Regions from separate parts of the Pragia fontium genome, predicted to be linked through region 1. Evidence: predicted binding sites of a transcription regulator. Region 1 holds the regulator's gene; each other region holds the start of a gene.
What was found. Region 1 encodes Fur, which represses iron uptake genes when iron is present. Its sites were predicted from a motif close to ATAATAATGAGAACNACTATCAA; they were not measured.

Region 1 (8,090 bases):
TCCCAACGCTGGAAGAGATCGATTTCGAAGGTAAACTGGTTGCTATCTTTGGCTGTGGCGATCAGGAAGACTACGCAGAATATTTCTGTGATGCAATGGGCACTATTCGCGATATTATTGAACCACATGGCGCAACGATTGTTGGCAACTGGCCAACCGCCAGCTACCATTTTGAAGCCTCTAAAGGCTTAGCGGATGACGACCATTTTATCGGCTTAGCCATTGACGAAGATCGTCAACCTGAATTGACCTCTGAGCGTGTATCCGCATGGGTTAAACAAATTATTGATGAAATGAATCTTGCCTGATTTATTTTTTATTATTTGTACGACATATTAAGCCCGTAGTCTATATTCAGAATTAATCAAATATATAATAACCACCAGAGAGTATCTGGTGGTTATTATATCCAACCAATGTATCCCCTTCTAATTATTAGCATTTGCCATTACCTCAGAATATATAAGGTTTTCATTGGCCGATTTAAATCAAAAATTTTACTAACCTGTGAGCAAGTGCAAACTCATATTCTAAATCTGTTGATACACTATAAAAGCTTATAGCTCATTTTTACTCTGTTAATTGTTAAATTCCATTAGTAAATTAACAGTTAATATTGGCAATAGGTTTATTAAAAGAATTTCAACTATATAAATACATCATACGGCAAATACACTGCATGCAGCCCTCATCGGGTGACAGGCATTCGCGATCATAAATAAAGAGGAACATCATAGAGATAATATAATATCTGACGGAGTGCTGACATTGTTTTATTGCCATGCCTGAATAGATTTACTTTCTATTATTATGATTTCTTTATAATAAATATGCATTCGGCATGCTAAATACGTGAATTCAATTTTATATCTATCTTCTTAAATAACGAGGAGGAGCGTCTATGCGCAGCATAGCATCCTATATTATCTGGTTTGCAATCGCTATTCTTGGCGCCTGTGGGCTCGCTATAATTGCATTAAACAATGGTGAAAAGGTCAACGCACTTTGGATTGTTGTTGTTGCCGTATCCGTCTATTTAATTGCTTATCGCTATTACAGTAAATTCATTGCTAATAAAGTATTACGCCTTGATCCCACTCGTATGACGCCAGCCTATCGTCACAATGATGGTCTGGATTACGTCCCAACCAATAAATATGTTCTTTATGGTCACCACTTTGCAGCCATTGCCGGCGCGGGGCCGTTGGTCGGTCCGGTTCTGGCAGCGCAAATGGGTTACTTACCGGGTATGATCTGGATTCTGGCCGGTGTGGTGCTAGCGGGTGCTGTTCAAGACTTTATGGTGTTGTTTGTCTCCACTCGTCGCGACGGTCGCTCATTGGGTGATTTAGTGAAAGCCGAGCTGGGTCAAGTGCCCGGTGTTATTGCCCTGTTTGGCGCCTTTATGATTATGATTATCATACTGGCGGTGCTGGCGTTAATCGTGGTTAAAGCTCTGATTAGCAGCCCATGGGGGGCATTTACCGTTGGTGTGACAATTCCGATTGCTCTGTTTATGGGTGTATATACTCGCTATATTCGTCCGGGTAAAATCGGCGAGGTTTCCGTTATCGGATTTGTGCTACTGATGCTGGCCATTATCTATGGCGGAGAAGTGGCTAAAAGTGAAACGCTAGCGCCCTTCTTTACCCTCACCGGGGTAGAACTCACTTGGGCACTGATTATCTATGGTGGCATTGCTTCAGTGTTACCCGTCTGGTTGCTGCTGGCACCCCGTGATTACCTGTCAACGTTCTTGAAAATTGGCACCATCGTTGGCTTGGCCATTGGTATCGTGATTATTGCCCCTAAACTAGAGATGCCAGCCACCACCCAATTTATTGATGGTACTGGTCCGGTATGGGCAGGCAATCTATTCCCCTTCCTGTTTATTACTATTGCCTGCGGTGCAATCTCCGGCTTCCATGCCCTGATCGCCTCAGGTACCACGCCCAAAATGTTAGAGAATGAAAGCCACGCCCGCTTTATTGGCTATGGCGGTATGTTGATGGAGTCATTTGTCGCCATTATGGCATTGATAGCGGCTTCAGTTATCGACCCTGGCGTTTATTTTGCGATGAACAGCCCATTAGCAATATTAGGACCAACGGTTGAATCTGCGGCTACCGTTGTCAGTTCATGGGGCTTTACCATTACGCCAGACGTACTGGTTCAATATGCCAAAGACGTTGGGGAAACCACCATTGTTTCCCGTGCCGGAGGTGCTCCTACTTTGGCTGTGGGTATGGCACATATCCTGAGTCAGATTACTGGCCCAACCATGATGGCATTCTGGTATCACTTCGCTATCCTGTTTGAAGCCTTGTTTATTCTGACCGCGGTGGATGCAGGTACCCGAGCAGGACGTTTTATGCTGCAAGACCTGCTAGGAACATTTGTCCCTTCAATGAAACGTACCGACTCTTTTGTTGCCAACATTACAGCAACAGCGCTGTGTGTTGCCGCATGGGGTTATTTCCTCTATCAAGGCGTTGTGGACCCATTAGGTGGAATCAATACCCTGTGGCCGCTGTTCGGTATTGCTAACCAGATGCTGGCGGCTATCGCCCTAACGCTGTGCGCAGTAGTGCTGTTCAAAATGAAGCGAGAAAAATATGCCTGGGTCGCCGTGATCCCAACTATTTTCCTGCTGGTTTGTACGCTCACCGCCGGATGGCAGAAAGTATTCGATGCTAACCCGCGCGTTGGCTTCTTGGCTCTGGCGAATAAATATCAGGCATCCTTGGATAAGGGTGAAATTCTGGCTCCGGCTAAATCACTCGATCAAATGAGCGCGCTGATATTCAACAACCAATTAGATGCCGGACTGACCATCCTCTTTATGTTGGTCATGCTCAGCGTGGTGGTTTTCGGTTTGCGTACGGCCTTCAAAGCCAAGGCTAATCCTCAACCAACGGCGAATGAAGTGCCTTACCAACCATTTCCAGCATCAATACAATAACTGACTGATGGCTAAAAACCATTAATCGCCAAGCATAAAAATGGCAGTATGCAAAAGTTTTTAGCAATACTGCCACCATAAAAAGGAGGCCAATACTTATGTTTGAAGACTTAGCAAAAGTAGGTCGCTATCTTGGGCAGGCGGCTCGTTTAATGGTGGGTATGCCTGACTACGATAATTACGTCCAGCATATGCACCTGACCCATCCGGATCGGGAAGTGATGACCTATGAGGAATTCTTCCGGGAACGTCAGAAAGCACGCTACGGCGGAGGCAATGGCCCCTGTTGTTAAATAGATTATGTCCTTTGCCGGTTACCATCGTAACCGGCTTTTCAGCCTCAAAGAAAGCCAATTGATTAATCCTTCGCTTAAAACAATCCATTAACCCAATAATTCATAGATTGCGTGATAACATTATTTCTCATGTTTTGAGCAAGATAGCGCTAATATCAAACTTATTGGCCCATTTATAGCAACAACCATCGAAAAATAGGCTAATCACATGCTACGCTATATAAGTATTTTGATTATTGTTAGCGAACCTGGTGAATGAGTCATTGTACAAAATGCACATCGCATGGTTAGCTTTGACTATGGTTCTCAATGGGCAATTAACCTGCCTCATTTGGCCTTCTTAGTAATTATCGAACCTCATTGACTTGTTGATGGGCTAAGAAAGGATTGGCTGGTTACGGCTCAATACGCCTCAGCAAATCAATAGCAAAGTAAAAAAGTGGAGATGAAATTTCCATAAAACCATAATGATAGCTATCAGTGTAATCGGATTCCCCTACATACCTTGTGGTTCCTATTTCATGTATCTGACCCTATAATGCTATATTATATTTTTGTTAACCGTTCGCTAAAGACTCATGGCGTCCCGAATTTAGGAAGAAATCTGCATGACTGATAATAATATCGCACTGAAGAAGGCTGGACTGAAAGTTACCCTTCCTAGACTTAAAATTCTGGAAATACTTCAGGGGCCTGAGAATCATCACGTTAGCGCGGAAGATTTATATAAACGTCTGATCGATATGGGAGAAGAGATTGGTCTTGCCACCGTCTATCGCGTTTTAAACCAGTTTGATGATGCCGGCATTGTCACCCGCCACAGCTTTGAAGGTGGTAAATCCGTTTTTGAACTAACGCAAAAACATCATCATGACCATTTAATCTGTCTGGACTGCGGCCGAGTTATTGAGTTTAGCGATGAATTGATCGAACAGCGTCAACGGGATATATCCGAAAGATATAATATTAAACTAACCAACCACAGCCTGTATTTGTATGGTAAGTGTATATCCGGTGACTGCCGTAAAGATGAGAATTTGCACGACTCCCGTGGTTAATTAGCTCATTCTTTCAGACTGCTATCATAGCAGCGACAATTGCCAGCATAATTGCTGGCATTATTTTTTGCTGAATTTACCGCAATCGTTACACTTAATTCCATGCTGATAGAAAAAAAGTGGAAAACCCAGCAGAATAAAAATCACAAAAGCGGATTTCTTTCCCTTGGTAAAGAGAGCAACATTATGGCTCCCGCAAGCAGGACAAATCCAATCACTCTCAACATCACTGTCGGGAATTTCCGTCTCCGCTATCGATAGTGAGAAATCCTGCTGCAAAATCTCTTCGGCTTCCTGCGCATCCTGCTCAGCCACCATTAGCCTGACGCCACCTAACGCATCAGAATAAAGCCACTGCATATTAATGGTATGCTCATCGGCAATATACGCGCGGATGCCAGCGGCCTGAAGATTACTTTTAGCAATTTGCGCCTCAAGTGGAAAAGAGTATCGCCCCACTACAACCAACGGCCCCATAATATCTTCCTTCGCCTTAAAAAAATGCCCGTCAGTTTATGCTGGCGGGCATTTTTTATTCAAGCATATTGTCAATCTGGCATACTAGCTGGCTTGAGAAGCCCAGGTATCGCGCAGACCCACCGTGCGGTTAAATACCAGATTATCCGTTGATGAATGACGATTATCAGCGCAGAAATATCCTTCACGTTCGAACTGATAAGCAAACTCAGGCTGAGCCTCTTTTAGGCTTGGCTCAACAAAACCATGGGCAATGGTTAAGGACTCTGGGTTAATCGTAGACAAGAAGTCATCTGCCGCCCCAGGGTTCGCCACATTAAATAAGCATTCATACAAACGGAATTCAGCAGGTAGTGCGTGAGAAACCGAAACCCAATGAATAACACCTTTCACCTTACGGCCATCCGCCGGATCTTTACCCAAGGTTGCCGAATCATAACTACAGTAAATGGTGGTAATTTCACCCTGAGCATCTTTCTCAACCCGCTCAGCTTTGATCACATAAGCATTTCTCAGACGGACTTCTTTACCTAAAACCAAGCGCTTATATTGCTTATTGGCTTCTTCACGGAAGTCTGCGCGATCGATGTAAATCTCACGGCTAAACGGTACACTGCGGGTTCCCATTTCAGGCTTATTCGGGTGAGCCCCAACGGTTAACCATTCTTCGTGCCCTTCCGGTACGTTCTCAATAATAACTTTAACCGGATTCAATACGGCCATGGCCCGCGGTGCATTCTCGTTTAAATCTTCACGTATGCAGGTTTCTAACGCCACCATTTCTACGTTGTTATCTTGTTTAGTTACGCCAATGCGACGGCAGAATTCACGGATTGAAGCGGCCGTATAACCACGACGACGCAGACCCGAAATGGTCGGCATCCGCGGATCGTCCCATCCTTCTACCCTATTTTCAGTCACCAGCAAATTCAGCTTACGCTTTGACATAATGGCGTATTCTAAATTCAGGCGAGAAAACTCGTACTGATGTGGATGACAAGGAATGGTGATATTGTCCAACACCCAATCATACAGACGACGGTTATCTTGGAATTCCAACGTACACAGAGAGTGAGTTATTCCCTCCAGCGCATCTGAAATGCAGTGGGTAAAGTCATACATCGGGTAGATGCACCACTTATTACCGGTCTGATGGTGATCGGCAAATTTAATCCGATACAGAACAGGGTCGCGCATAACGATAAAAGAGGATGCCATATCGATCTTGGCACGCAAACAAGCTTTACCCTCAGCAAATTCACCGTTTTTCATTTTCTCAAACAGCGCAAGGTTTTCTTCTATGCTGCGATCGCGATATGGGCTATTTTTCCCCGGCTGAGTCAGCGTTCCACGGTATTCACGCATCTCTTCAGGACTCAGCTCATCCACATAGGCTAAGCCTTTGCTGATTAATTCAACCGCATACTGATGTAACTGATCAAAATAGTCAGAAGAGTAGCGCACTGCGCCATCCCAATGAAAACCTAACCACTGAACATCATTCTTGATTGACTCAACATACTCGATATCTTCTTTTACCGGGTTAGTGTCATCAAAACGCAAATTACACAGACCTTGATAGTCCTGCGCAATGCCAAAGTTCAGGCAAATGGACTTCGCATGCCCAATATGCAGATATCCGTTCGGCTCAGGTGGAAAACGGGTCACGATAGTCGTGTGTTTACCTGATGCTAAATCTTCGTCAATAATATGACGAATAAAATTAGTTGGGCGAACTTCAGCCTCACTCATTTACTTTTTCCTCGTATGCAAAATGCAAAAGCGATCACAACGTTATAACCTCTTATAATCTAACAACCGCCCTCAGGACACAACCGTTAGTTACAGCAAAGTCAGCCGTCAAGTAGAAAGCCGCTGATTATAACCTCGTCATCGCTATATTTATTGCCGTTATTTTACCTTAAAAAGCCAATAAATAAAAAAAGCGGGAAGGTTACCCTTCCCGCTTCACACAATATATCGGCCAGATAAGCGTTAAATCTTATCCTTTAATATCGAACAGTTTGGACTGACCGGCCACTACACTACCGCTAGCCACATCAATGATACCGCTAAAATCATCAATATTACTGACAACAACCGGGCTGATAATAGAAGCTGCATTGGCAGATAAGTAATCTAAATCCAACTCCAGTACCGGATCGCCAGCCTTCACGGTAGCGCCTTCTTCAGCTAAACGCTTGAAGCCATTACCATCCAACTTAACGGTATCAATACCAATATGAACCACCACTTCTGCACCGTTTTCAGTTTCCAGACAGAATGCGTGATTAGTACCGAAAATTTTCACCAATGTACCGTTAGCCGGAGCAACCACGATTTTACCGGTTGGGCGAATAGCGATACCTTCACCAACGGCTTTACTGGCAAATGCTTCATCAGGAACCGCTTCCAGCGCCACAATATCACCGGTAATTGGCGAAATTAAGGTGCTAATAGCTTCAGCTTTTTTCACTGCTGCCTGAGGCTTAACGACTGGCTCAGATACTGTAGTTGCAGCAGCCTGAGTTTTAGGTGCAGTACCGGCAGCAATCACTTTACGCATGCTGTCAGCAATGGATTCGGCTTTTGCCCCAACAATAATCTGAATACTTTGCTTATTTAACTTAACCACACCCGCAGCGCCTAAACGCTTAGCCGCTGTACTATCAACGATGCCAGAGTCTTTTACCGTCAAGCGTAAACGAGTAATACAAGCATCAATACCGGTTAGGTTATCACTACCACCGATAATACCAATGTAGCTGGTTGCCAATGCATCCAAGCCTTCGCTGGTATTAGAGTTATCCGGTGTCGCTTCCAATTCATCTTCATCTTCACGACCCGGTGTTTTCAGGTTGAAAGCACGAATAATGACCGAGAACAGCAGGAAGTAAACCACGAAAGCCACAACGCCCATCACCAACAGCATCCAGACGTTGCTACTGGCCGCTGGTAGTTTAAACATTAACGCATAGTCAATGGCGCCCGCAGAGAACGTAAAGCCAGCGTGAATACCCAGCGCTGTCGCTACGTACAAGCTAATACCGGTCAGGATAGCGTGAACAAAGTACAGAACCGGAGCCAAGAACATAAACATAAACTCTAGCGGTTCAGTTACGCCTGTCAGGAATGCTGTTAACGCAACGGACAGTAATAAACCACCCACGGCTGCACGACGACCCGGTTTAGCGGCAAAGTACATTGCCAGTGCTGCACCCGGTAAACCAAACATCATGATCGGGAAGAAGCCAGACATAAACATCCCGGCAGTAGCATCACCATTATAGAAACGGT
Region 2 (8,090 bases), 1.4 Mb from region 1:
ACCTCCCGTAATCAATATTCATACAACCTGCCAAAATAATTGGTTCATACACCGTTACCTTTCTCTTTATTAACTAAAAAAAGAGAGACCTTTCAGGGTTATCAACATCACGGCAATATAGCGTAGCGATTTCCCTATCAACATAAAAAAAGTGACTGACCACCAGGGTAAACGTAGCCACCCCGCTAACAAACATAATAAGTCACCCATAATAGGCAACCAACTTAATAACAGCGCAGGCGCACCAAAACGCTGTAGCCACTTCATGGCTAATGCTAAACGTGGATGATGTTTTGGTATCGGCGCTAAACGCCCAATAACAACATTCGTCAAACCACCCAACGTATTTCCAACTATTGCTACCGCCAGTAATAACAGCGGATCGGTTTCAACCGTCGTCAATAATGCCGCAAAAACGACTTCTGAATTACCCGGCAATAGCGTGGCGCTTAAAAAACTACTGCTGAACAATCCCAGTAGGGGTAAAGTATCACTCACAAATGACGCACATCCACGGCATCCATTCCCGCCGCTTTAGCTGCCTGAAGACCAAACGGCGCATCTTCAAATACCACGCAGGAAGCTGGAGCAACCTGCATAAGTTGAGCACAGCGTAAAAACGTATCCGGGGCCGGTTTATGGTTCTGAACATCATCAGCCCCCACAATCGCGGAAAAATAATCCCTCAATCCAACGTGCTGCAATAATCTTTCAGCAAAACCATGCATACTCCCCGTTCCCACCGCCATTGGCCGTTTATTACGGTAAGATTTTACCACTTCAACAATAGGTAAAGGTTTAACCATGTCCAACACTATCGACTCAACAATCTCAAACTTTTCCTGAGCCAATTTAAAAGGGTCCAAGTCTACCTGATAACTGTCGATCACAAACTCGGCAATCTTCCATGAAGGAGATCCGTTTAAGCCGATGACCGCTTGTAAATCCAATTCCATACCATACTTGGCCAGCACTTCACTCCAGGCTTGACGGTGCCCTTCTTCCGTATCCAATAATGTGCCATCCATGTCAAAAATCAGGCCCTGATAGCGGTCATACATGATAGCCCCCACAACGTTAAGTTAGATAGAGAACAAGCTATTTGGTTACTTTATCGTAAAACTAAATTAATGTCGCTTACTGAGTTAAATCTCGACCTCTCAGTATGAGCACTTAGCATTAACCCATATTTTCATAGGGTTAATGCTTAATCTACCTCATCAGGAAAATCATAATTAATTCAAAAAATATAGTTTTTATAACAATAAGTTGTAACAATGACGCGCTATAAATAGCGTGTTTGTGATGGATATGGCCTGAAGTTTCACTATAATGGCTACAGATTCGAAATATAAACTCACAATGTAAATAGTATTTATGCATCTTTATTTTCATTGGGATAGATGCGATATATGGACATGAAAACTGGAATACAAAAAATAAAATGAAAGGCGTTATTATCACAACTACAGCTCTTTTGCTGACCTTATCATTCAATACCGTCGCTGAAGAGGCGGCAGATGATGGTATTTGGGCAAGCATTAAGAATAACGTTAAAGAAACATGGAATTCCCCAACCAGAGATCTGTACGTTCCTTTAAATACGTGGCACAACCGTGCAACGTACGATAAAGAGAAAACGGACTCCTATAACGAGAGACCGTGGGGAATCGGCTATGGCGTTTCACGTTTTGACAGTGATGGTAACTGGCATTCTATTTACGCGATGGAATTTCAGGACTCCCACAATCAGATAGAACCCATTATTGGCTATGGCTACCAAAAGAACTGGTATCTGGGGAGCAATAATGACTGGCGACTGGGATTAGGCTTTACCGCAGCGGTTACCGCTCGACATGAATATAACTATATTCCAATACCTCTACCGCTGCCCTTATTTTCAATTGAATATAAGAAATTTGCGATACAAAACACGTATATCCCCGGTACCTATAATAACGGCAACGTATTGTTTACCTGGGCTCGCTGGCAGTTCTAGCTAAAATATCCTCAGGCAGGTCACGTTAACCCCCTTTCTTCAGGTAGATTAACGTGACCTGCCTGATTTTTTTCAATCCTGTTACTGAAATTCTATTATTATTAGTCATAGATGGAATATTAATAGCGCTTAACGCTATTGCCTGATGGCTTTATTAGCTATAGAGAGAATTTATGGATCAAGCTCAACCACATCCTTCCTTGAAAACGCGTCACAAAGAATATTCACTTATTCTGACGATGTTCACTATTCCAGTACTGTTATATTTACAGCACAGCACCAGCCTTCTGATTACTGTTTTAATCAATCTTCTGGCACTGGTCACTATTTTAGGCAGTGCATTCAGCGTTGTTCGCCATGCGGATGTTCTGGCTCACCGACTAGGAGAACCTTTCGGTTCATTAATTCTAAGTCTCGCGGTCGTTATTCTCGAAGTCAGCCTGATCTCAGCGCTGATGGTAACCGGTGATACCGGACCTACCCTAATGAGAGATACACTCTACTCCGTCATTATGATTGTGATGGGTGGATTAGTCGGCATATCATTGTTGCTGGGTGGCCGAAAATTTGCCACCCAGCATGTTAATCTGGCAGGCATTAAACAATACCTCACCGCACTATTACCCTTAGCAATTATCATTCTGGTGCTCCCTGCTACTCTGGCTAGCAGTACTTTCACATCAGGCCAGCTAATCGTCATTGCGCTCTTATCTGCTGCTATGTACCTGGTATTTTTGACGATTCAGACCAGAACTCACCAAAATCTCTTTATTTATGAGCATGAAGATGAAGGAGATGGCCCTGATGGCCACCACGGTAAACCATCAATCCATAGCAACGCATGGCATGCGGTCTGGTTAGTCATTCACCTCATTTCAGTCATTGCCATTACTAAGATTAATGCTGGTTCATTAGAGTATTTATTAACCGAGTTGCATGCTCCACCGCAATTTACCGGTTTTCTGATTGCATTATTGATTCTCTCCCCAGAAGGGCTTGGCGCACTGAGAGCGGTAATGGCGAACCAAGTCCAACGAGCAATGAATCTGTTTTTCGGCTCAGTATTAGCCACTATTTCCCTAACCGTTCCAGCTGTTGTAGTTATTTCTCTTATAACCGGTAAAAGTCTGGTATTTGGTCTATCAACACCGAATATCGTTTTGTTAGTGAGTATATTGCTGTTATGCCAAAGCTCATTTGCCACAGGCAGAACCAATGTATTAAACGGCGCTGCTCATTTAGCAATATTTGTTGCTTATCTGTTGGTTTTAATGATGGGATAACGCGTTAAATTGCAAACAAAACGCCACTCAAAAGTGGCGTTTTTACTTCACTCTGATTTTTCTCAGTCTCTAGACATGAATAGCAATGAACCTAAAATAACTCAATGCTCTTATGCTATTTCAGCACCGTTAAGCCCACAAAAATCAATTTATATCAAAAAACTCACAATCAGATATAGATTCAGACTTACTACCAGCACCACAATAATCCGACCAATATTCTGCATAATAAAACTGTTCACCATATCACCCATCAACTGGCGGTTGCCGGTGAAACTCAGCAGTGGAATTAGCGCCAACGCGATGCCAAAGCTTAAAAAAACCTGGCTGACAATCAGAATACGCGTTGCATCCATGCCACACAGAATGACAACAAACGAAGGGAGCATGGTTACACTACGACGTACCCACAACGGAATACGCACGTGGATAAAGCCTTGCATCACTACCTGACCCGCCATCGTCCCCACCACAGTAGAAGAAAGTCCGGCAGCAATTAAACTGAGACCAAAAGTGACAGTAGCAAACTTCCCTAGCAATGGTTCTAACGTAACGTATGCCTGATCTAACTCTGAAATACCAGTTTGGCCATTAAAATGGAACACCGCGGCGGCCATCGCCATCATGGATAAATTCACAAAACCAGCAATGGTCATGGCGATAGCGACATCCCATTTAGTCGCAGAATAGCGTTCCGCACGGCTCCCTTTGGAGTTTTGTGTCAAAGCGGAATGAAGATAAATAACGTGAGGCATAATGGTTGCCCCTAATACGCCCGCAGCCAGAAAAACGGCCTCTTTATTAGGTAAACCAGGCAATAACATCCCGGTGGAAAGTTCAGCAATATCAGGAGAAGAGAAAACCAGTTCAATAATATAAGCGCCAGCAACAAACAGCAAAAATGCGCCAATCACACGCTCCAGCGGCTTATCTCCACGGCTTTGCAGCATTAAAATAAGGAAAGTAATGATACCGGTGATAATGGCACCATTTAATAAACTTATGCCCAATAAGAGCTTAAAGCCAATGGCGGCACCAATAAACTCAGCCAAGTCGGTAGCAATAGCAATCAGTTCGGCCTGAACCCAATAAAACCAAACAACCGGGCGAGGAAAGCGATCGCGAATATGCTCTGCCAAGTTTTTGTTGGTAGCAATCCCCAGCTTGGCGGAAAATAACTGAACCACCATCGCCATAATATTGGCCCAAACCACAACCCAAAGCAGCTGATAACCAAACGCCGAGCCGGCTTGGATATTGGTAGCAAAGTTACCGGGATCAATATAACCAATCGCAGCAATAAAGGCTGGCCCCATCAATGAAAGCTTTATTTTTCTTGATAATTTGCTTGAGCGCACTGCGACACCTGAATCCGACATTATTATCCCTCCCGAATAATCACCACACCTTAATGATAATGATTCTTATTTAAATAACAAGATCATTAAACTGATTGCTAAGATAGGCGCAACTAAACAGCCGGGTAACATGTCACGTCAGGAAATAGAAGAAGACGTTACCTTATCAACGCAAGTTCTAGGGATATTATAATACAGCACGATAAAACCCACATCATCTATATAACAAAAAACCAATGAGCTGTAACAATAAATAATGAAAAAATTAACAATAGCCGGTTTTAATTAGAAACTTTTCTGAAAGCGTTTGAGCTTCTTTAGTGCCCAATCATAATGGCTGGACGTGGCCGAAATGAAGTAGGAACCTAAAGAAGCGCTTCCAGTCCATGGGTAATACTTTTTAGTAAATAACTGCTGATCATTATGGGACATAATCAGCGATTGTAATTCCCGATGAGAGGCATTCAGCTTCAGGCGCGCAGTTTCCAGACTCATCGCCTGATACTTCTGCCAGATGGCCTGATTTAATTCAGGGGTCGTACGCCAGGTATACCCTTCCGCTGGCATAATCGGCTTTTTACCTGCCATCCCTTCCCCATACCAGCGTAACATCATCAAATGCCATTCATACAAATGAACCATAACATCACGAATATTGCGATCCCTATCCTCAAATGGAAACACCATCTCCAGCACACTCTCGGGCAAGGAATCAATTAACACCACAATTTTAAAATAGTTTTCATCACTCAAGCTTAATAACTGTTGTTTATTCGTTGGCCGAGGCATAACGTCTTCTCTCTCAGATAACCGATATCCTCATCATATCTAAAGGTATTACCGTATCGTATTGATTTGGTGCAATGACGCAGCAAATTGACGAAAAAACAAACGAAAATGAGAGGTAGGCAGGGATCCACATCTCATACCACCAAAAGTCCCTTAACATGTTGATAAAACGCTAGTCGCCTCATATTTAGGCTAAATACTTTTTTACCCTCTCCTCCTCTAGAGAAATTCCATAATAGTTTTCACCACTATATAAAAACACCTATAAAAGTGTGTGTTAATTATTACCATACCACTAACTCTACAATTGATTTGAATAAGCTAATCCCGGTTTATCACTTAAATTAAATATTTTAACGCCAGAAGATAATTCAATACTTTACTTCCCAAATTTTCACTGTTATATTTCGGGAAATTTTTCGTGGAGATAAAAAATAATTGGACAGTATTAACTATAGCGACATAATTAAGGCAAGCTGACCAATCTCTTCGATGTTTAGTCGCTTGCCGAAACGGCGGGCGACATCACTTCTCATTTCTGACGTGCTGTATCCCCGAAATAAAAAATATTCCCTGACAGATATCAACTGTTATGGATTTTTTCGGATAATGAATATGTTAACTTACAGCTACGCACTCTTTCCTCCAGGCTCAACTGCACATTGATACTCAGTGTTAACTGAGGATATTTTTCTGTGTGCTAAATAGCACATGATTATTCTTCCTGTATTTATCGGAGGGAATCATGGCATTGACTCCTCTTGTTTTAAATTTACTGTTCGCTATGGGTTTCGGCGCACTTATCGGTGCCGAGCGCCAATGGCGTCAGCGTATGGCTGGTTTACGTACTAACGCATTAGTTGCAACCGGTGCAGCGGTATTTATTCTCAGCGCAGCAACAACATCACCGGATAGCCCTGGTCGGATTGCGGCACAGATTGTTTCCGGCATCGGCTTTCTCGGCGCTGGCGTGATTATGCGTGAAGGGCTGAACATCCGCGGCCTGAATACCGCCGCAACCCTATGGTGTTCCGCTGGCATTGGTGTGTTATGTGGTTTAAGCCAGTATTGGACGGCAGCCGTCGCTACGCTCGTCATTCTTTGCGCCAATATCCTACTGCGCGAAGCTGCTCAGCGTATCAATTTACAGCCGCAGCAACATGCAACCGAGTTGGATGTACGTTATAGAGTTCAAATTACCTGTAGCCCGGCAGATGAAATCATGGTCAGAACCCTGATTTTACAGGCGGTTAACTCTATGAGCATTCGTCTATGCTCGCTTTACAGCGCCGATGTCATTGAGTCCGGCTTATTAAATGTTTGTGCAGAAATATCGGGCACTCCGGCAGAACAAAAAGATATTGAGAATATCGTTTGCCGTGTCAGCTTAGAGAAAAGCGTTAGTGCGGTTCAATGGCAAATTGTTTCTGAACAACCTGCTTAACCATAATTAAAATCCGATCTTATCGTTAATAGTAAATATAAGATCGGATATAACTCGTTGAATAAGGAGTATCTATGTCAGAACCACCGGGGAAACCTCCACCTTAATTTATCTGGGCTATATCCACGTATTTCCCTGATAAAAAAATAACTCATCGCAACGAATTTTCACCTTATTTATTAAGGCGGGATTCCTACGCTTAAAATATAGAAAAGTTGTATATAGAGATACGTGCTATGAAATATATAAACAACAATAATAACCATAAAAAAATGCGCCTTAATGAAAAAAATAAGGCCCCTTTTATTATTGAAAGAGAAGCTAAAAATAATCTGGAAAGAACCCTGTCAAACCTGATGACTAACCGACAAGGGCTGGACGAAGATGAAGTCAAAGACCGTCAGGAACTTCATGGTAAAAATCAGGTCGTTCATGAAAAAGCGCCAGCCGCTATCATTCAACTGATTCAGGCATTTAATAACCCGTTTATTTTTATCCTGCTGATTCTGGCCGCCATCAGTTTCTATACTGACTATTGGATGCCCATGAAACAGGGTGAAGAAACAGAACTGACCGGTGTGACTATCATTGTTGTGATGGTATTACTCAGTGCTCTTCTGCGCTTTTGGCAGGAATTCCGTACTAACAAAGCGGCGGAATCCCTGAAATCGATGGTTCGCACCACCGCGACAGTTTTACGACGCAAACAAGATTTCTCTCAGCCAGAGAAACACGAAATTGATATTCAGCAGCTGGTGCCAGGCGATATCATTTTTCTCTCTGCGGGCGATATGGTGCCTGCTGACGTCAAAATTATTGAATCCAGAGATCTCTATATTAGCCAAGCGGTGTTAACCGGTGAATCATTACCGATTGAAAAGTATGACACCCTTGGTGACGTGATTCTGAAATCCAATGACACCGTTAAGCCTAATACGAATACCGATGATTTACTGGCAATGCAGAATATCTGTCTGATGGGGACTAACGTTACCAGCGGAACAGCGACTGCAGTGGTGGTGGCTACGGGTGCTCAAACCTATTTTGGTTCACTGGCTAAATCTATCGTGGGTAGCCGAACTCAAACCTCTTTTGACCGTGGAGTAAATAGCGTTAGCTGGCTATTAATTCGTTTTATGCTGGTTATGGTACCGATTGTATTGTTAATCAATGGGTTTACCAAAGGTGATTGGGGTGAAGCCGCACTATTTGCGCTA
Region 3 (8,090 bases), 1.5 Mb from region 1:
GATAAACTCATTCTCATAGCCTAAACCCGACATCAACATCAGAGCGCTACTATACTGATGTTTAAATTCGGCATTCAACCTGACTCTATGTGAGTTAATGGCGCTAAAGTGGAACGGATCTCCAGCAACCGTGACATCCCGACTACTAATTCTTGAGAACAGATATTTTATAGACAGATCCAAGCTATTACGTTTACTTATCGACATCATATAGCCTTCAGCTATATGTCCCGCTAAATAGTTCGATTTAATATTGTAGTGCGCAAACTGACCTGTCGCACGATTGACAATATCTTTGGTACTAAACTCAGTCTGAGTTCTCCCTATCCGAGCGCTTCCCTCTAAATAAGCACCTTTAGGTAAGTCATATCGAGCTAAAAGGCCAATGCCATAATACTTACTGGAACCATCAGCGTGCACATTATCGGCATTATCAAAACGGGTATAACTGTCATAACGACCCCAGCCTCCCTCAATAAATGCTGCGGTAGTCACACCATCATCGGTGGTATAGCTTAATCCACTGCTTAAAAGATATTCATTCGCTTTGATATTCGAACCAACGTTATAACGAAGATGATTGCCAGAAGCGATCACAAAAGGAACCTTTCCCCAAGCACCTTTATTCTGCTCACGGATTGTACGATAGGTATCATAAGCTACGATATCTCCACCGCGATTAACCAGAGTAGAGCTATAAAGATAGGCCATCGGCAACGCTTTAAGCTGTGGGTTTACCGTCGCTGCCGAGTCATCCTCCGGCTTTGAAGGTAGAGCACCCGAATTTTCATCTGAGCCATTATCTGGATCACCCAAAATAGTGGCTTTCACCTCTTTATTTGAATCATCCACCCACGTGTGGACATCATACAGCAGGGAAATACCCTGTTGAGCAACACCAGTAGAATCAATACCTTGCCCCTTACCCGTAAAGTCGTTCATTGCTTTCATCAGAACAAACTCATCACCGGCCTTTAAAACCTTACCTGAATGGATGCCAACCACTGTTGCCTTCGACGGCGTTGTCGTTCCATCACTGATATTAGCAAGGTTAGCTCCTAAACTAATATTATTAGCCGTAATCAGGGCTTCCGGTTGGTTAGCAAGGGAAGGTAATAAGGTAAAGTTGTAATGTTCAAAGTTGCCAAGGTTATTAACCTTAACTGGCTGGGCCGAGAAGTTCAGAGTATTGCCGGTAAACACATCATAATTTTGCGGAAAATAACCGGTGCTCTGCAAATATCCCCCATAAAGCGACGTAATAGTACCGCTGATTTGTGCCACATCACCAATATTAACCGTATTGTTTATGGCCTGTACCTGTGTATTAGTAGGATTAACGCCGTTGTGCCCGGCGGTATTATCAGCATTTATTGCAGTTCCCTGAGTCAGGTCAAATCTGACATAACCGCCATAAATCGACCCATTTGCCACAGTCCCATTTAACGTCACGGTATTGTTATTAGCCACAACTTTACTATTGGATACATCAATCTCCGCGCTTGACTCAGGCAATTTCTCCGCATTTGGAACAGCAGTCGTTGAGCCACTGATTGCTGTTCCCCCAACTGCGGTCAGCTCAGCGTAGCCACCATAAACACTCCCATCTTTCAGCAAACCATTTAATATCACAGAATTATTATTGGCCAAAATGGTGCTATTGGAGGCTTCAATATTCGCCTCTCCATACAGAGAAGGCGTACTCGTAGTATCCACAGGAGTCGTCGCATTTCCACCTTCGGCTTTTCCCGCAGCAACAACCAACCCAGCATAACCACCATAAACGCCGCCTTGCGCAGAAGCTTGTTGTGACAATTCAACAACATTACTGTTAGCCTCTATAGTGACAAAATCGGCATTAACACCAGCACTTGCCTCTGCCGAAATGCTAGACATAGTAGAAACAACATTAACGTTCCCACCCCCAGCATTACCTGCCCGTGCAACAAGACTGGCCTTACCGCCATAAACTTTACCACCCGTTGACGACATCTCGACAACGTTATTACTGGCCTTTATTTCTGTCTCTCCAGTTCTCAGACTGGTTATAGCGGAAGCACTTACAAGGGGAAAATAACTATCGGTAGTCGAAGCATTCCCGCCCATCGCGTCACCTGACTGAACAAACTGACTCGCCTGCCCACCATAGATATCACCGTTAACAACGGAATACGGCCCGATATTAATCGTATTATTGCTGGCCTCTAATAAATTGGAACTGCTAAAGATAGCAGACCAAGAGTTAGTATCAGGGGCAAGGGCACCAACATGACCACTCGTTGCTTTACCAGATTGGGCAACATAACTAGCCTGGCCACCATACACATCACCACTAACAGAAACCAGCTGTGCAATGTTAACAGCATTACCGTTAACCCTTACCTTATCTCCCCAAGCCTGAATAGCGGTATAACCACCGGAACTACCGTAATCAATATCATAATTGATATTACCGGTAATGCTGCCTGCCACTGCATTACCTGACTGGGCAATATAGTTACCACGTCCGCCATAAACACTTCCCCCCACAGCAACCGTTTGAGCAATACTGACAACATTGTTATTGGCTTCTACCGTTGAATTGTCACCCTGAACAGTGCTGTGGGTATAAGCGTACGCAGAGCGATCTCTGGGACTGCCGCTGCCATCGGTATCAGCAGCGGTCGCATTACCACTTCTTCCCAAAATTACCGCATAACCACCATAAACATTACCAGCTATTGAATTATTGCTACTGTCTACAATAATACTGCTTTGATTAACGCCAACAGTTTCACTATGAATATTAACCTGATTAAGCACTGAGGTATTAAAGCCAGACGTTCCTTCCATTTTGTCATCGCTAATCTGCGTTATGTCGGATATTCCGCCATAAACATCACCCTCTACCGTACCATCATCAAACAACGGGGTGGCAAAAGCATGGCCACACAGTATTGTTGCAGATAAACCAATGCTAACGTTTAGACAAGATAAAACTCTTTTATAACATCCATATATATTATTTATTAATAACAAAACAAAAAATTCCATTTAAAAAACTCAATAAGACAATAAAAATAACACAAAAAATATCTTTTATAAAAAAATAAATATATTTAATGACAAAAAACCATCAATATAAATATAAAAAACAACCCCTACACAAAAAACAACACAATGAAACCCAACTGATTAGCAATAAAAAACAATATAATTAATAAATAAGTTAAAGGCTATTACCCACCCCATCAACCAACAATGCATTAAAATTTATACAACAACTTCCATCACAATATTTACATTTTGATTCTGAAGTATTTATCCGCTTTAACTTGATTTATCATTTTTTCAACAAAACACGGCTTTCAAACAGACAATAATCGTGGCACGCTAAAAATATCTATAATGTGCCCATATACAGGTTCACCATGCCAGCAGAAGCCACCACTCAAAGTCCCGCCATAAATTGGCAACGAAACCTGTTTATCGTGTGGGTCGGATGCTTTCTGACCGGAGCCGCTTTTAGTCTGGTCATGCCTTTTTTACCTTTGTATGTAGAGCAACTGGGCGTAACCGGGCATCGCGAGCTCAATCTGTGGTCGGGATTAGTATTTAGCATTACGTTTCTGTTTTCGGCGCTGGCATCTCCTTTTTGGGGAGGTCTGGCAGATCGCCGTGGCCGTAAGTTAATGCTGCTACGTTCTGCGTTAGGTATGGCTATTGTGATGGTGCTGATGGGATTAGCCCAAAATATCTGGCAGTTTCTCGGATTACGAGCGCTGTTGGGTCTACTTGGTGGCTTTGTTCCTAATGCGAATGCGCTGATAGCGACTCAGGTACCGCGTAACCGTAGCGGATGGGCTCTCGGCACATTATCAACCGGTAGCGTCAGCGGAGCGCTGTTAGGGCCATTAATCGGCGGCTTTCTCGCCGATCGCTATGGACTGCGCCCGGTATTTTTTATTACCGCCAGCATGCTGTTTATCTGCTTTCTCCTCACGCTGTATGCCGTAAAAGAGCAATTTACCCGCGTTCACAAAAAAGATATGTTGAGCGGCCGACAAGTGTTTGCCTCATTGACCAAGCCCAGACTGGTACTTGGCTTGTTTGTGACCACCATGATTATTCAGGTTGCTACCGGCTCTATTGCCCCGATTCTGACCCTATACGTACGTGAGATATCCAACAATATCGAAAATTTGGCATTCATCAGCGGTTTTATCGCTTCTGTTCCTGGCTTTGCTGCGTTGCTCAGTGCGCCAAGGTTGGGAAAATTAGGGGATCGCATTGGACCGGAACGCATTCTAATTGCCATGCTGATATTTTCTATTCTGGTGCTTATTCCAATGGCGTTTGTACAAAACCCATGGCAGTTAGCCGGACTACGTTTCCTGTTGGGCATCGCCGACGGCGCGCTGTTACCTGCGGTACAAACTCTGTTAATTTATAACTGTAGCAATCAGGTTGCCGGACGAATATTTAGCTATAACCAATCTTTCCGCGATATAGGCAACGTCAGCGGCCCTATGCTGGGCTCCAGCGTGGCAGCCAGTATTGGCTTTCGTGCAGTTTTTATCGCGACCGCACTTGTTGTGCTGTTTAACGCTATCTATTCCTACTGGTTTTTAGCCAAAAACCGGAATAAATAGTGACTAAATGTGCGGAGAGTATCAATACCGTTCTATTTTTATAGAAATAGTAACCATTCTCATTTAAGATATTCCCGTTATCCACTGCCACTATACCCAAACCCCAAACGGGAATAGCGACATCATTAAACCGTTGGTTATCGCCCCCATATAATAAATTTCTCAGGCCGCTTGCCCGATGACAATCCATAAATGATAAACAGATGATAAAAATGACCGAAAATAAATCTCAGCCTAAATACCCACAACGCGTCCGTAATGAATTACGTTTTCGCACGCTTAGCGTATTAAGTACCGAACAAATTTCAACCGGCTTCCAGCGTATTATCTTTGGTGGCTCAGACCTTGAAGGCTTTCAATCCCAAGGTTTTGATGACCATATAAAGCTGTTCTTCCCCAAGGTCGGTTCTGCATTTACGCCACCCGAGATCACCGAAGAAGGCATCGTTTGGCAAGACAATATCCAACCGCCTTCTCGTGATTACACACCGATTTTTGACCAGCAACATCATCAACTGATTATTGACTTCTATCTTCATGAAAATGGGGTTGCCAGCGATTGGGCGGCCCAAGCTCGCCCCGGCGATAAACTCACCATTGGCGGACCTCGCGGTTCACTTGTCGTGCCACCAGACTACGCCTGGCAGCTTTATGTGTGTGATGAATCCGGCATGCCGGCGCTACGCCGTCGTTTGGAAGAGTTGAAAAACCTTGCCAGCCCGGTTCAGGTGACGGCGCTTATCAACATCAAAGATGAAGCGTATAAAGATTATCTTTCCCACCTTAGCGGCTTTAATCTTCAATGGGTTATTGGTGACGATCGGAAAAAGATGACTGACTACCTTAAAACGCTAAATGTACCGCCACAGGATTACTTTATCTGGATTACCGGCGAAGGAAAAACCGTTAGCGCTCTGAGTCAGCTGTTTGAGAATGATGCTATCGATAGCCAATTGCTACGCGCCGTAGCCTACTGGCATAACAAGTAAATAGGACAGTGCCCTTAGCCTTCGGCGATATAAAATCGCATCGAAGGCTAGGCTATAATTAAACCCGACTGATTCCAGCAGGCGATTTAAACAACCAGCTAAATAACCGTCTTTTGGCCTTAGGTTCAATGGATGAGTAGCGCTTACTCACCAGATTGGCAACCACATCCAGCAATAAGCAGAAGATAAAATAGACCAGCGCAATAAACAGGAAGACTTCGGTCGGATAAACCATACTGCGATTATTCACCTGAGTAGCCAGAAAAGTCAGTTCACCAACGCCAACCACATAGGCCAGTGAAGTATCTTTAATCAGTGAAATCCACTGGTTAATAAACGAAGGCACCATCATCCGTAATGCCTGCGGCAATACGATATATCCCAATACCTGCCAGCGGTTAAACCCTAATGACATGCCCGCCTGCCACTGACCAGCGCCGATAGCAATAATTCCCGCCTTTACCCCATGCGCCAAATAAGCCGCCGAGATCAATGCCAGGGCACAAATCACCGAGGTAATCGCCGGAATATCAATGCCAAACAGCATAGGCAACATAAAGTAAGCCCAGAAAATCAACATAATGACCGGAATTGCGCGGAAAAAGCCGAGAATAGCGGCAATCAAGCCACCAAACCAGCCGCGGAACATTGCCAAGGCCACGCCCAAAATCACGCCCAGAATGGCAGAAATAACACCGGCAATCAGGCTGATAATCAGCGTTAACGCGGCACCACCAATCGGGCCGTCCGGATAAGCGCCCCACAGCATATAATCCAAATTGTCGTAAATTACCGTGAAGTCCATATTAATGCCGCTCCTTCGCTAATAAACGATGCTCATACCACATCCCCCACGCTTCCATCAGGGCAATAGTGACAATATACATCACCGTCGCTACCCCAAATGCCTGAAACGCCCGCAGGGTTTCTGTTTCAACCTGCCGGGAAGCATACGAAAGCTCAGCCACGCCGATCGCCATCGCCAGTGAGGTACTTTTTACAATATTCATGTATTGACCCAACAGCGGAGGAAAAGCGATCTTCAAAGCCTGAGGCAACACCACATAACGCATCGACTGCCAGCCGCTCAACCCAAGCGCCAAAGCGGCATACTTCTGCCCGGTTTTTACCCCTTGAATACCGGCGCGAATCTCTTCAGCAATAAATGCCGAAAAATACACGGTAAGTCCAAAAACAGCCGAGATAAATTCGAAAGATGGCCACGCCAAAGTGACGTCAAACAGCGTAACTTCATGCGAGGTGTTTAACCAAGGAATTACCCCTTCAGGCAATAGCTTACCAACGCCGAAATACCAAAAGAACAGCTGCACCAGCAGCGGCGTATTACGAAACAGAGAACAATAGGCAATCACCGGTAAACGCAATACCGCCAACTTACTGTCTCTGGCTCCGGCAACCACCATGCCCAGCAGCGTCGCAGCCACAATTGAAACCGCAGACAGCCCCAGAGTGAGCAAAAAACCATCCCATAACCAGCCGAGATATCGGGGTTCTAATAATAATTCTGTTAATTTTTGTTTGAGCATTCTAGCCAGCTTAAATTTTAATTTTTATAAAACCGTTAATGACCATAACAACCAACAAATAGCGAAGATCTCCAGCCCTTGACCTTCCAAAGGAGCACTTGAATTCAGCCGACGCTTCCAATAAGGCAGCACGAGCCGCATGGATGCGGCGAGAAGCATAGCGACGTCGGGAACGGCTCTATGCTGGTGCGTTAAGCCTTATTGGAAGTGGCGGGAAGTCGCCTAAGCGACCTGAATTCCCGTGCGGAAGGCGCCGGGTGCAGGGGCATTCGCCCTAATGCCCCTGCTCGGCCGTGCACTAATGCTGAGACAAACACGACACTTTTCATGGCCGAAACTTTCCCCTGAAACTAAACCGGAGTACATCCAAAAATGTACCCCGGTTTTTATTACAAAATACTTTATTAATCCAATACCAATTTAACCTTTGGCTGGGTCTGGCTCCACGGCCCCAAACTTAAACTCACCCCGCGGCATTGCCGATTTAGTCGCTGGTCCAAACCAGCGATCGTAAATCTTCACTGCCTGACCATCTTTTTCCAAATCCAGCAGAACCTTATTCACCGCGTCAACCAAGCGGGTTTCACCTTTGGTGATACCCACGCCCTGATACTCTTTAGTAATACTAAACGGCGATATTTCAAAATCGGCTTTCACCGCATCAGGCAGGTTAGCCAACAGACCGACCAATTTGGCATCATCTTGAGTAATCGCCTGCACATTACCGTTACGTAGAGCGGTGAAGGCGACCGGGGTATCATCATAGGAAATCACTTTTGCCGTTGGATAATTGTCCCGCAGAGTAATTTCCTGAACCGTGCCTTTATCGGCACCAATACGCAGCTTAGCAATATCATCTGGCTGTTTCAGTACGCCTTTACGGGCAATAAACTTTTGACCGGTAGCAAAGTAGGGCACGCTGA
Region 4 (8,090 bases), 1.2 Mb from region 1:
CATTAATAAGGTACGGTCGTTATCCAGTTGTTTAACCCCGGACGTCATCCGATTAAATGCGCGAGTAACTGAACGTACCTCTGATGCGCCATATTCACGCAGTGGCGGCGGCGTCATTCCCATCCCTACTTGCTGTGCAGCATGTTCAAGATCGGCGAGCGGACGATTCTGGATACGGATAAACAACCAAGCGCCACCGATAACCATCAGAATAATTGCCAAGGTATAGCGAAATAGCGGTGCAAACTCTCCCTGCCGGATTTCAGTCAACGGCACTCTAACCCAAATTTTCGGGGAAAGATCGGTCTTTAACCAAACAACCGGAGAATGATTACCCAACTGAATACGCACCTCAGTGGGGCCACCAAGCTGCTGTTCCATCTGCTTACTGAGAAAGTCATAAGGCTGTGACCAACGTAATCCGCTCTCTTCAGCGGACGCGTTGGTATGCAGAGAGATCCCCAATTCCCGATACATTTCCTGTTGAAACTGGGGAGGTATTTCCAGATAGCTTCCATCTTCAAGCTTTAACCGGTCTGTCATTAGCATACGAACTTCATAGGCCAATACTTTGTTAAACTGCTGAATACTCGGCAAAATAGCAAAGTTCAGCACAACAAAGTAGGTCGTTACTAAACTAATGAACAGTAACGACACTATCAGTAATAAAGTCCGTGCGACCGAGCTCCTTGGCGGAAACCTCCATAAACTCATGCAGCACTACCGTCCGGCACAAATACGTAACCAAGACCCCACACAGTCTGGATATAACGGGGATGCGCAGCATCCTCTTCGACCATCCGACGCAAGCGAGAAATCTGCACATCAATCGAGCGTTCCATCGCGCTGTATTCGCGCCCACGCGCCAAATTCATCAGTTTATCCCGTGAAAGCGGCTCTCGTGGATGACTGACTAATGCTTTAAGCACCGCAAACTCACCGCTGGTCAGCGGCATTGGCTCATCATCTTTAAACATTTCGCGGGTGCCTAAATTCAACTTGAATTTGCTGAATACGATAACCGCTTCTTCTTGAGAAGGGGCTCCCGGCAATTCATTTGCCTGACGGCGCAGTACCGCGCGAATACGCGCCAGCAGTTCGCGAGGATTAAAAGGCTTGGGAATATAGTCATCCGCACCAATTTCCAGACCAACAATACGGTCGACCTCTTCACCTTTGGCCGTCACCATAATAATCGGTATTGGATTACTCTGACTCCGCAAACGGCGGCAGATCGACAGACCATCTTCACCGGGAAGCATGAGATCAAGCACCATTAAGTGAAAAGATTCTCGAGTTAATAGCCGATCCATCTGCTCTGCATTGGCTACACCACGAACCTGAAAGCCTTGCTCAGTCAGATAACGTTCTAACAGACCGCGTAAACGCATATCGTCATCAACAACCAGAATCTTATGGTTCTCTTGCATGATTTCGCTCCAAAGGTTTTTTGCTTAATATCTAAACTCAAATAATATGTTTAGCTGAGACAACGTAATTTGCATAACTGACGCGGACAAATTGTTACAAAGATTAATAACCGTAAACTTTTGTCTATTCAGGTTAACTAAACTCAGCCGTTCATTTGTGCAAAACTATGTGTAACTTTATAAAAAACAATGTTTTTTATTCTTCATCAAAGGGGCGATAACGAATATCAACCACCCAATACGTTGCCAAACCATTCGGCGTTTCAACGCTCACTTCATCATCAATTTTCTTACCAATCAATGCTCTGGCTACCGGTGAATCAATAGAAATCCATTTCTTGGACGGCGCAAACTCATCGGGTCCAACTAAACGAAAAACGTTCAGCTCGCCGTTGTCATTCTCTACTTGCACCCAAGCACCAAAAAAGACTTTACCTTCCTGTTGCGGATTCGGGTCAACAATCTTTAATACTTCTAAGCGCTTAGTCAAAAAGCGTACCCGCCGATCAATCTCACGCAGTCGCTTCTTACCGTAAATATATTCCGCATTTTCAGAACGATCGCCCATCGCGGCAGCCTCGGAAACAGCCTGAGTGACTTTTGGCCGCTCTTCACGCCATAAATATTTCAGCTCGGTATCCAACGCTTCCCAGCCCTGACGGGTAATGTAATTACTCTTTGCCATTAGATTCTCTACACTTCAAACTATTTCAAATTGTAGCTTAACTACGATAAGTTAACCTTAGTTTATATACATTAAGCCATGCTTATACTGGTTGTTCTGGTATTTTTATTCAGTAATCCGTATAACAACCCTAATTCCTCAAACAGACAAATGTATGCTTTATGAATAATCTATTAAGTCGCACCATTGCCGATGAGCTAAAGGTCAGAGCTGAGCAGGTTCTCTCCACCATGAACTTATTGGATGAAGGCAACACCGTTCCCTTTATCGCCCGTTACCGTAAAGAAGTTACCGGTGGTCTGGATGATACTCAACTCCGACAGCTGGAGGCCCGTCTGGTTTACTTGCGTGAACTGGAAGATCGCCGTCAAACTATTCTTAAGTCTATCAGCGAACAGGGTAAATTATCAGACCAACTTGCGTCAGCCATCAATGGCACCATGAGTAAAACCGAACTGGAAGATCTCTACCTGCCTTACAAACCCAAGCGCCGTACTCGTGGGCAGATTGCTATCGAAGCTGGTCTGGAGCCACTGGCAGACAGCCTATGGCAAGACCCACAGCAGGATCCGGAACAGGTTGCTGCCACCTACATTGATAGTGACAAAGGGGTCGCGGATACCAAAGCTGCCCTTGACGGCGCTCGTTATATTTTAATGGAACGTTTCTCCGAAGATGCTGCACTGTTAAGTAAAGTCCGCGACTATCTGTGGAAAAATGCTTACCTGACTTCCCGAGTTATCGAAGGTAAAGAAGAGGAAGGAGCCAAGTTCCGCGATTACTTTGCCCATCAGGAACCCATTGCCAACACCCCTTCTCACCGAGCGCTGGCAATGTTCCGCGGTCGTAATGAAGGCATCCTGAACCTCGCTTTAAATGCCGATCCGCAGCACGATGAACCGCCGCGTGAAAGCTATTGCGAACAGATTATTACCGATCATCTCAATCTGCGTTTAAACAACGCACCAGCAGACAGCTGGCGTAAGGCCGTGGTTAACTGGACCTGGCGTATTAAGATTTTGATGCATATGGAAACCGAGCTAATGGGTGGCCTGAGAGAACGTGCTGAAGATGAAGCAATTAACGTTTTCGCTCGCAATATGCACGATCTGCTGATGGCAGCACCTGCCGGTATGCGTGCCACCATGGGGCTGGATCCGGGTCTGCGTACTGGGGTAAAAGTTGCCGTGGTCGATGCGACCGGAAAACTGGTTGCCACCGATACCATCTATCCACATACCGGTCAGGCGGCCAAAGCCGCTGCCAGCGTGGCTGCACTGTGCATAAAACACGATGTAGCACTGGTTGCCATCGGTAATGGTACCGCCTCCCGGGAAACGGAACGTTTCTATCTTGAGCTACAGCGCCAATATCCTGACGTTAAAGGACAGAAGGTTATCGTCAGTGAAGCGGGTGCATCGGTGTATTCCGCCTCTGAATTAGCCGCAATGGAATTCCCCGATCTGGACGTTTCTTTACGTGGTGCGGTATCTATTGCTCGCCGCTTACAGGATCCACTGGCGGAACTGGTAAAAATCGAACCGAAATCCATCGGCGTTGGCCAGTATCAACATGACGTTAGCCAAACCTTGCTGGCGCGTCGTCTGGATGCCGTGGTTGAGGACTGCGTAAACGCCGTTGGTGTGGATTTGAATACCGCTTCTGTGCCACTGCTAACTCGCGTTGCTGGTTTAAGCCGTATTATCGCTCAAAATATCGTGGACTGGCGTGATGCCAACGGGCGTTTTAACAACCGTAATCAACTGTTAGATGTGAGTCGCCTCGGACCGAAAGCCTTTGAGCAATGTGCCGGATTCCTGCGCATTAATGAAGGGGATAATCCATTGGATGCCTCTACCGTTCACCCGGAAACTTATCCGGTGGTAGAACGTATTCTGGCAGCAACAGATAAAACGCTACGGGACCTGATGGGTAGCCCGGAATCCCTGCGTGGCTTAAAAGCGTCAGACTTTGTTGACCAGCGTTTCGGCGTACCTACCGTGACAGATATTCTGAAAGAGCTGGAAAAACCGGGTCGCGATCCTCGTCCTGAGTTTAAAACCGCTAACTTCGCCGAAGGTGTGGAAACCCTGAACGATCTCAACGTCGGGATGATCCTTGAAGGTACCGTTACCAACGTTACCAACTTCGGTGCATTTGTGGATATTGGCGTACATCAGGATGGCCTAGTCCATATCTCCTCGCTGGCGGATAAGTTTGTCGAAGATCCGCACACGGTTGTCAAAGCCGGGGATATTGTGAAGGTGAAAGTGATGGAGGTTGATCTGGCCCGTAAACGCATCGCGCTCTCTATGCGACTGGATGAACAACCGGGTGAAAACGGCAGTCGTAAATCTTCTCCTGTCGAACGTGACCGGCCACAACGCCAAGCTTCTCAGCAAAAGGCTAAACCCGCGTCAGGTGGCAATAACAGCGCAATGGGTGATGCACTAGCGGCCGCTTTAAATAAAATGAAGCGATAGTCAGTGATACCATAAACTATTCATTGGCTGTCGGTGACAGCTAATATAAGCCACAGCCTGTGAATAGTTATCTAATTGATTTAAATCAAACAAAGATCATTCTTTATTACGTGTATTATTGGTTAAATATTATTGCCGAATAAAATAATCAGAAAAAATAAATTCATTATATAAAGTCAGATTCTCTTTTATCTTCAATAAGTAACAGACAAAAAACATCCGTCCTTGGGCATATTCCCGCTAATTTCCATCTTCTTTACGAACATCGCTTCACCTTATAAATTTAATATATAAATCAAATAATTAAAAAACAAGGTATTCTCTTGACCCGCAAAAACTTTTCCAGACAAATCGCGCATATTAATGCTGGCAATATCGATGAACAAAGATAGTAATAATTATTTACGCTTAACAATTGTCGTGTCATTGTATACGATAATCATTATTACTAACATTAGCATCGTAAGCATGACAATTAAGAGTGGCGATGATCAATTGATAACGGCTGGCTGTTACTGGTTAACCATTCAACCGTTATTTGATACGTCTTATGCTGTTTAAAAATGTGAGTTAAGGTTACATAATAACGCTATGAAATCATTACAACCTCAGTGCTCATACAAAATTACCGGCTTCAGTGCCGAAATTAATCCTGCATATCGACAAAAACTGCTTTCTCTTGGTCTATTACCCGGCTCCATATTTCGCGTTATCCGCGTAGCGCCACTCGGTGATCCCATTCAAATTGAAACACCCCGCATATGTCTGGTGCTGCGAAAAAAAGATTTAAATTTTATTAAACTCAGCCCGATTGAATAATCGATGTACTGGGTTAATAACAATCAATATTCATCACTTTCCTCTTTCCTGGCTAACACATGAAACAACTTACTATTGGATTAATCGGTAACCCAAATTCAGGTAAAACCACCCTGTTTAATCAGCTTACTGGTTCACGCCAGCGTGTAGGAAATTGGGCTGGGGTCACCGTTGAGCGTAAGGAAGGCCACTTCAAGACTGACGGTCATCAAGTCACGCTGGTTGACCTGCCGGGAACGTATTCACTCACCACCATATCAGAGCAATCTTCTCTCGATGAACAGATTGCCTGTCACTATATTTTAAGCGGCGAAGCCGACCTGCTACTCAACGTTGTAGATTCCTCCAACCTCGAACGTAGCCTCTATCTGACATTACAGCTGTTAGAACTTGGTATTCCCTGCATTGTCGCCCTGAATATGTTGGATATTGCCCACAACCAGAATATCGAAATTGATATTGAAGCGCTTGCTGACAAGCTGGGCTGTCCGGTTATTCCGCTGGTCTCCACGCGGGCTCAAGGTTTAAAAGAATTAAAAGCGGTGATTGATACATGGCAATCAAATCAACATGAATCATTGATTACCTATCCGGATATTATTGAAGATCAGGCCGGCCGACTGGCTAGTCTGATGCCTGCGTCATTATCCAATCAGCAAACTCGTTGGTTAGCTTTACAAATGCTGGAAGGGGATATTTACAGTAGCTCACTGTCCGGGCAGGCCGTTGAACTGTTGCCAGAAGCCCGAGAAATATTACAGCAGTATTATCAGGAAGATCCGGGACTGATTATTGCCGATGCCCGCTATCAGACTATTGCGACTATCTGTCATGATGTACATAACATTAGTCAGGCTCAACCAAGTAAGCTGACTCAGCGACTCGATAAGGTCTTGATTAACCGTTGGCTGGGGCTACCAATATTTCTGTTAGTCATGTACCTGATGTTTGTGCTGGCGATTAATATCGGCGGAGCACTACAACCGCTGTTTGACGCTGGCTCAGCCGCCATTTTTATTTCTGGCATTCAATGGGTCGGTCAAACTCTGCATTTCCCAGAATGGCTAACTATCTTCCTGGCTCAAGGTATCGGCGGGGGTATTAATACCGTTCTGCCTCTGGTTCCACAAATTGGCCTGATGTATCTGTTTTTATCCTTTCTGGAAGACTCCGGTTATATGGCGCGGGCAGCATTCGTTATGGATAAACTGATGTACGCGCTCGGACTCCCGGGTAAATCATTTGTGCCGTTAATTGTTGGTTTTGGCTGTAACGTCCCTTCCATTATGGGCACCCGTACACTGGATGCACCACGGGAACGTCTGATGACCATTATGATGGCTCCCTTTATGTCCTGCGGAGCTCGACTGGCCATATTTGCGGTCTTCTCAGCGGCCTTCTTTGGCAAAGACGGCGCGCTAATTGTATTCTCGCTCTACATTCTGGGGATTATCGTCGCTATTCTCACCGGCCTGATGTTGAAGTACACCATTATGAGAGGCGAAGCGACACCGTTTATTATGGAGTTGCCGGTTTATCACGTACCCCATGTGAAAAGTTTATTGTTACAAACATGGCAGCGCCTCAAAGGCTTCGTACTACGCGCTGGAACCGTGATTGTTATCGCCAGCATCATTATTGGTGGCCTAAACAGCTTCTCGTTTTCAGGCAAACCGGTAAATAACATTAATGAATCCGCCTTGGCTTCTACCAGCAAAGTGTTAACCCCACTACTGCACCCAATGGGCGTAACCCAAGATAACTGGCAAGCCACCGTCGGTCTGATCACCGGCGCCATGGCTAAAGAGGTGGTCGTCGGAACATTAAATACCCTGTATACCGCCGAACAAATTACCAAAGAACCCTTTGATTATCAGAACTTCAATCTGTTGACTGAACTGGAAGGTGCGGTAACTGAAACCTGGGATAGCCTAAAAGAAACCTTCACCCTAAGCGCTCTCAGCAACCCTATTGAAGCCAGTAAAGGCGACGGCAATATGGAAGGCAGTTCTATGGGGGTCATGAGCAGTAAGTTTGGCAGTATTTCTGCCGCTTACAGCTATCTGATTTTTGTGCTGCTGTATGTCCCTTGCGTATCGGTCATGGGTGCCATTGCCCGAGAAAGCAGTAGAGGCTGGATGCTGTTCTCCATTTTTTGGGGACTTGATGTGGCCTATAGTCTGGCAACGTCGTTCTACCAGATAGCCAACTTTGCTTCTCATCCACAGCAATCCATTATGATTATCACCACTATTGTGTCATTTAATGCCTTGCTGATGTATATCCTGTATCACGCTCGCGATCGGGTTACCACGCGCATACCGAAAACCAGCGTAGAAGCCGCCTGCTGTAAAGACAAAACCGGACACTGCCATTAAATGGTCAGCCTAATTGCTGTACGTGATGCGATTGCCTTGCTGGGTATCGCCGAATTGAATCAGCTTAGCCATCAATTTAAGCAACCACCGACCTTAATGCAGGCAATGCTAAAACAGCTCGAAGCGATGGGAAAAATTGAACGGGTAGAGGTGGATTCCAGCTGTCTGACGGGTAGCTGCAAAAGCTGCCCAGAAGGGAAAAAATGTCTGACCGAGGCCTATCGGATTAAAAGTCATCCTACTGATTAAATTGACAAACTCAGGCAATACCAGAAAAGAATACCGTAACATGTGC

Region 2: EL341_RS12215 (Nramp family divalent metal transporter) is a predicted target of Fur. The motif match lies at 4,694-4,716, and genes of this name have one in related genera.
Region 3: EL341_RS17285 (siderophore-interacting protein) is a predicted target of Fur. The motif match lies at 4,672-4,694, and genes of this name have one in related genera.
Region 4: feoA (ferrous iron transporter A) is a predicted target of Fur. The motif match lies at 5,031-5,053, and genes of this name have one in related genera.

The regions. Positions count from the first base shown of each region.
Region 1 is NZ_LR134531.1:1,447,542-1,455,631, reverse strand. Features, by position in the region: gene fldA (flavodoxin FldA) at 1-308, shown strand, start outside; gene cstA (pyruvate/proton symporter CstA) at 902-2,962, shown strand; gene EL341_RS06360 (YbdD/YjiX family protein) at 3,061-3,255, shown strand; gene fur (ferric iron uptake transcriptional regulator) at 3,867-4,316, shown strand; gene EL341_RS06350 (putative signal transducing protein) at 4,377-4,793, opposite strand; gene glnS (glutamine--tRNA ligase) at 4,878-6,545, opposite strand; gene nagE (PTS N-acetyl glucosamine transporter subunit IIABC) at 6,796-8,090, opposite strand, start outside.
Region 2 is NZ_LR134531.1:2,824,893-2,832,982, forward strand. Features, by position in the region: gene EL341_RS12195 (YqaA family protein) at 70-498, opposite strand; gene yqaB (fructose-1-phosphate/6-phosphogluconate phosphatase) at 495-1,061, opposite strand; gene pagP (lipid IV(A) palmitoyltransferase PagP) at 1,445-1,999, shown strand; gene chaA (sodium-potassium/proton antiporter ChaA) at 2,173-3,282, shown strand; gene EL341_RS12215 (Nramp family divalent metal transporter) at 3,432-4,661, opposite strand; gene EL341_RS12220 (ClbS/DfsB family four-helix bundle protein) at 4,926-5,429, opposite strand; gene EL341_RS12225 (MgtC family protein) at 6,175-6,873, shown strand; gene mgtA (magnesium-translocating P-type ATPase) at 7,110-8,090, shown strand, end outside.
Region 3 is NZ_LR134531.1:3,985,774-3,993,863, reverse strand. Features, by position in the region: gene EL341_RS17295 (autotransporter outer membrane beta-barrel domain-containing protein) at 1-3,018, opposite strand, end outside; gene mdtG (multidrug efflux MFS transporter MdtG) at 3,411-4,631, shown strand; gene EL341_RS17285 (siderophore-interacting protein) at 4,844-5,620, shown strand; gene EL341_RS17280 (amino acid ABC transporter permease) at 5,679-6,425, opposite strand; gene EL341_RS17275 (amino acid ABC transporter permease) at 6,427-7,167, opposite strand; gene EL341_RS17270 (ABC transporter substrate-binding protein) at 7,588-8,090, opposite strand, start outside.
Region 4 is NZ_LR134531.1:235,741-243,830, reverse strand. Features, by position in the region: gene envZ (two-component system sensor histidine kinase EnvZ) at 1-714, opposite strand, end outside; gene ompR (osmolarity response regulator transcription factor OmpR) at 711-1,430, opposite strand; gene greB (transcription elongation factor GreB) at 1,627-2,115, opposite strand; gene EL341_RS00920 (Tex family protein) at 2,277-4,598, shown strand; gene feoA (ferrous iron transporter A) at 5,190-5,417, shown strand; gene feoB (Fe(2+) transporter permease subunit FeoB) at 5,477-7,795, shown strand; gene EL341_RS00905 (FeoC-like transcriptional regulator) at 7,796-8,044, shown strand.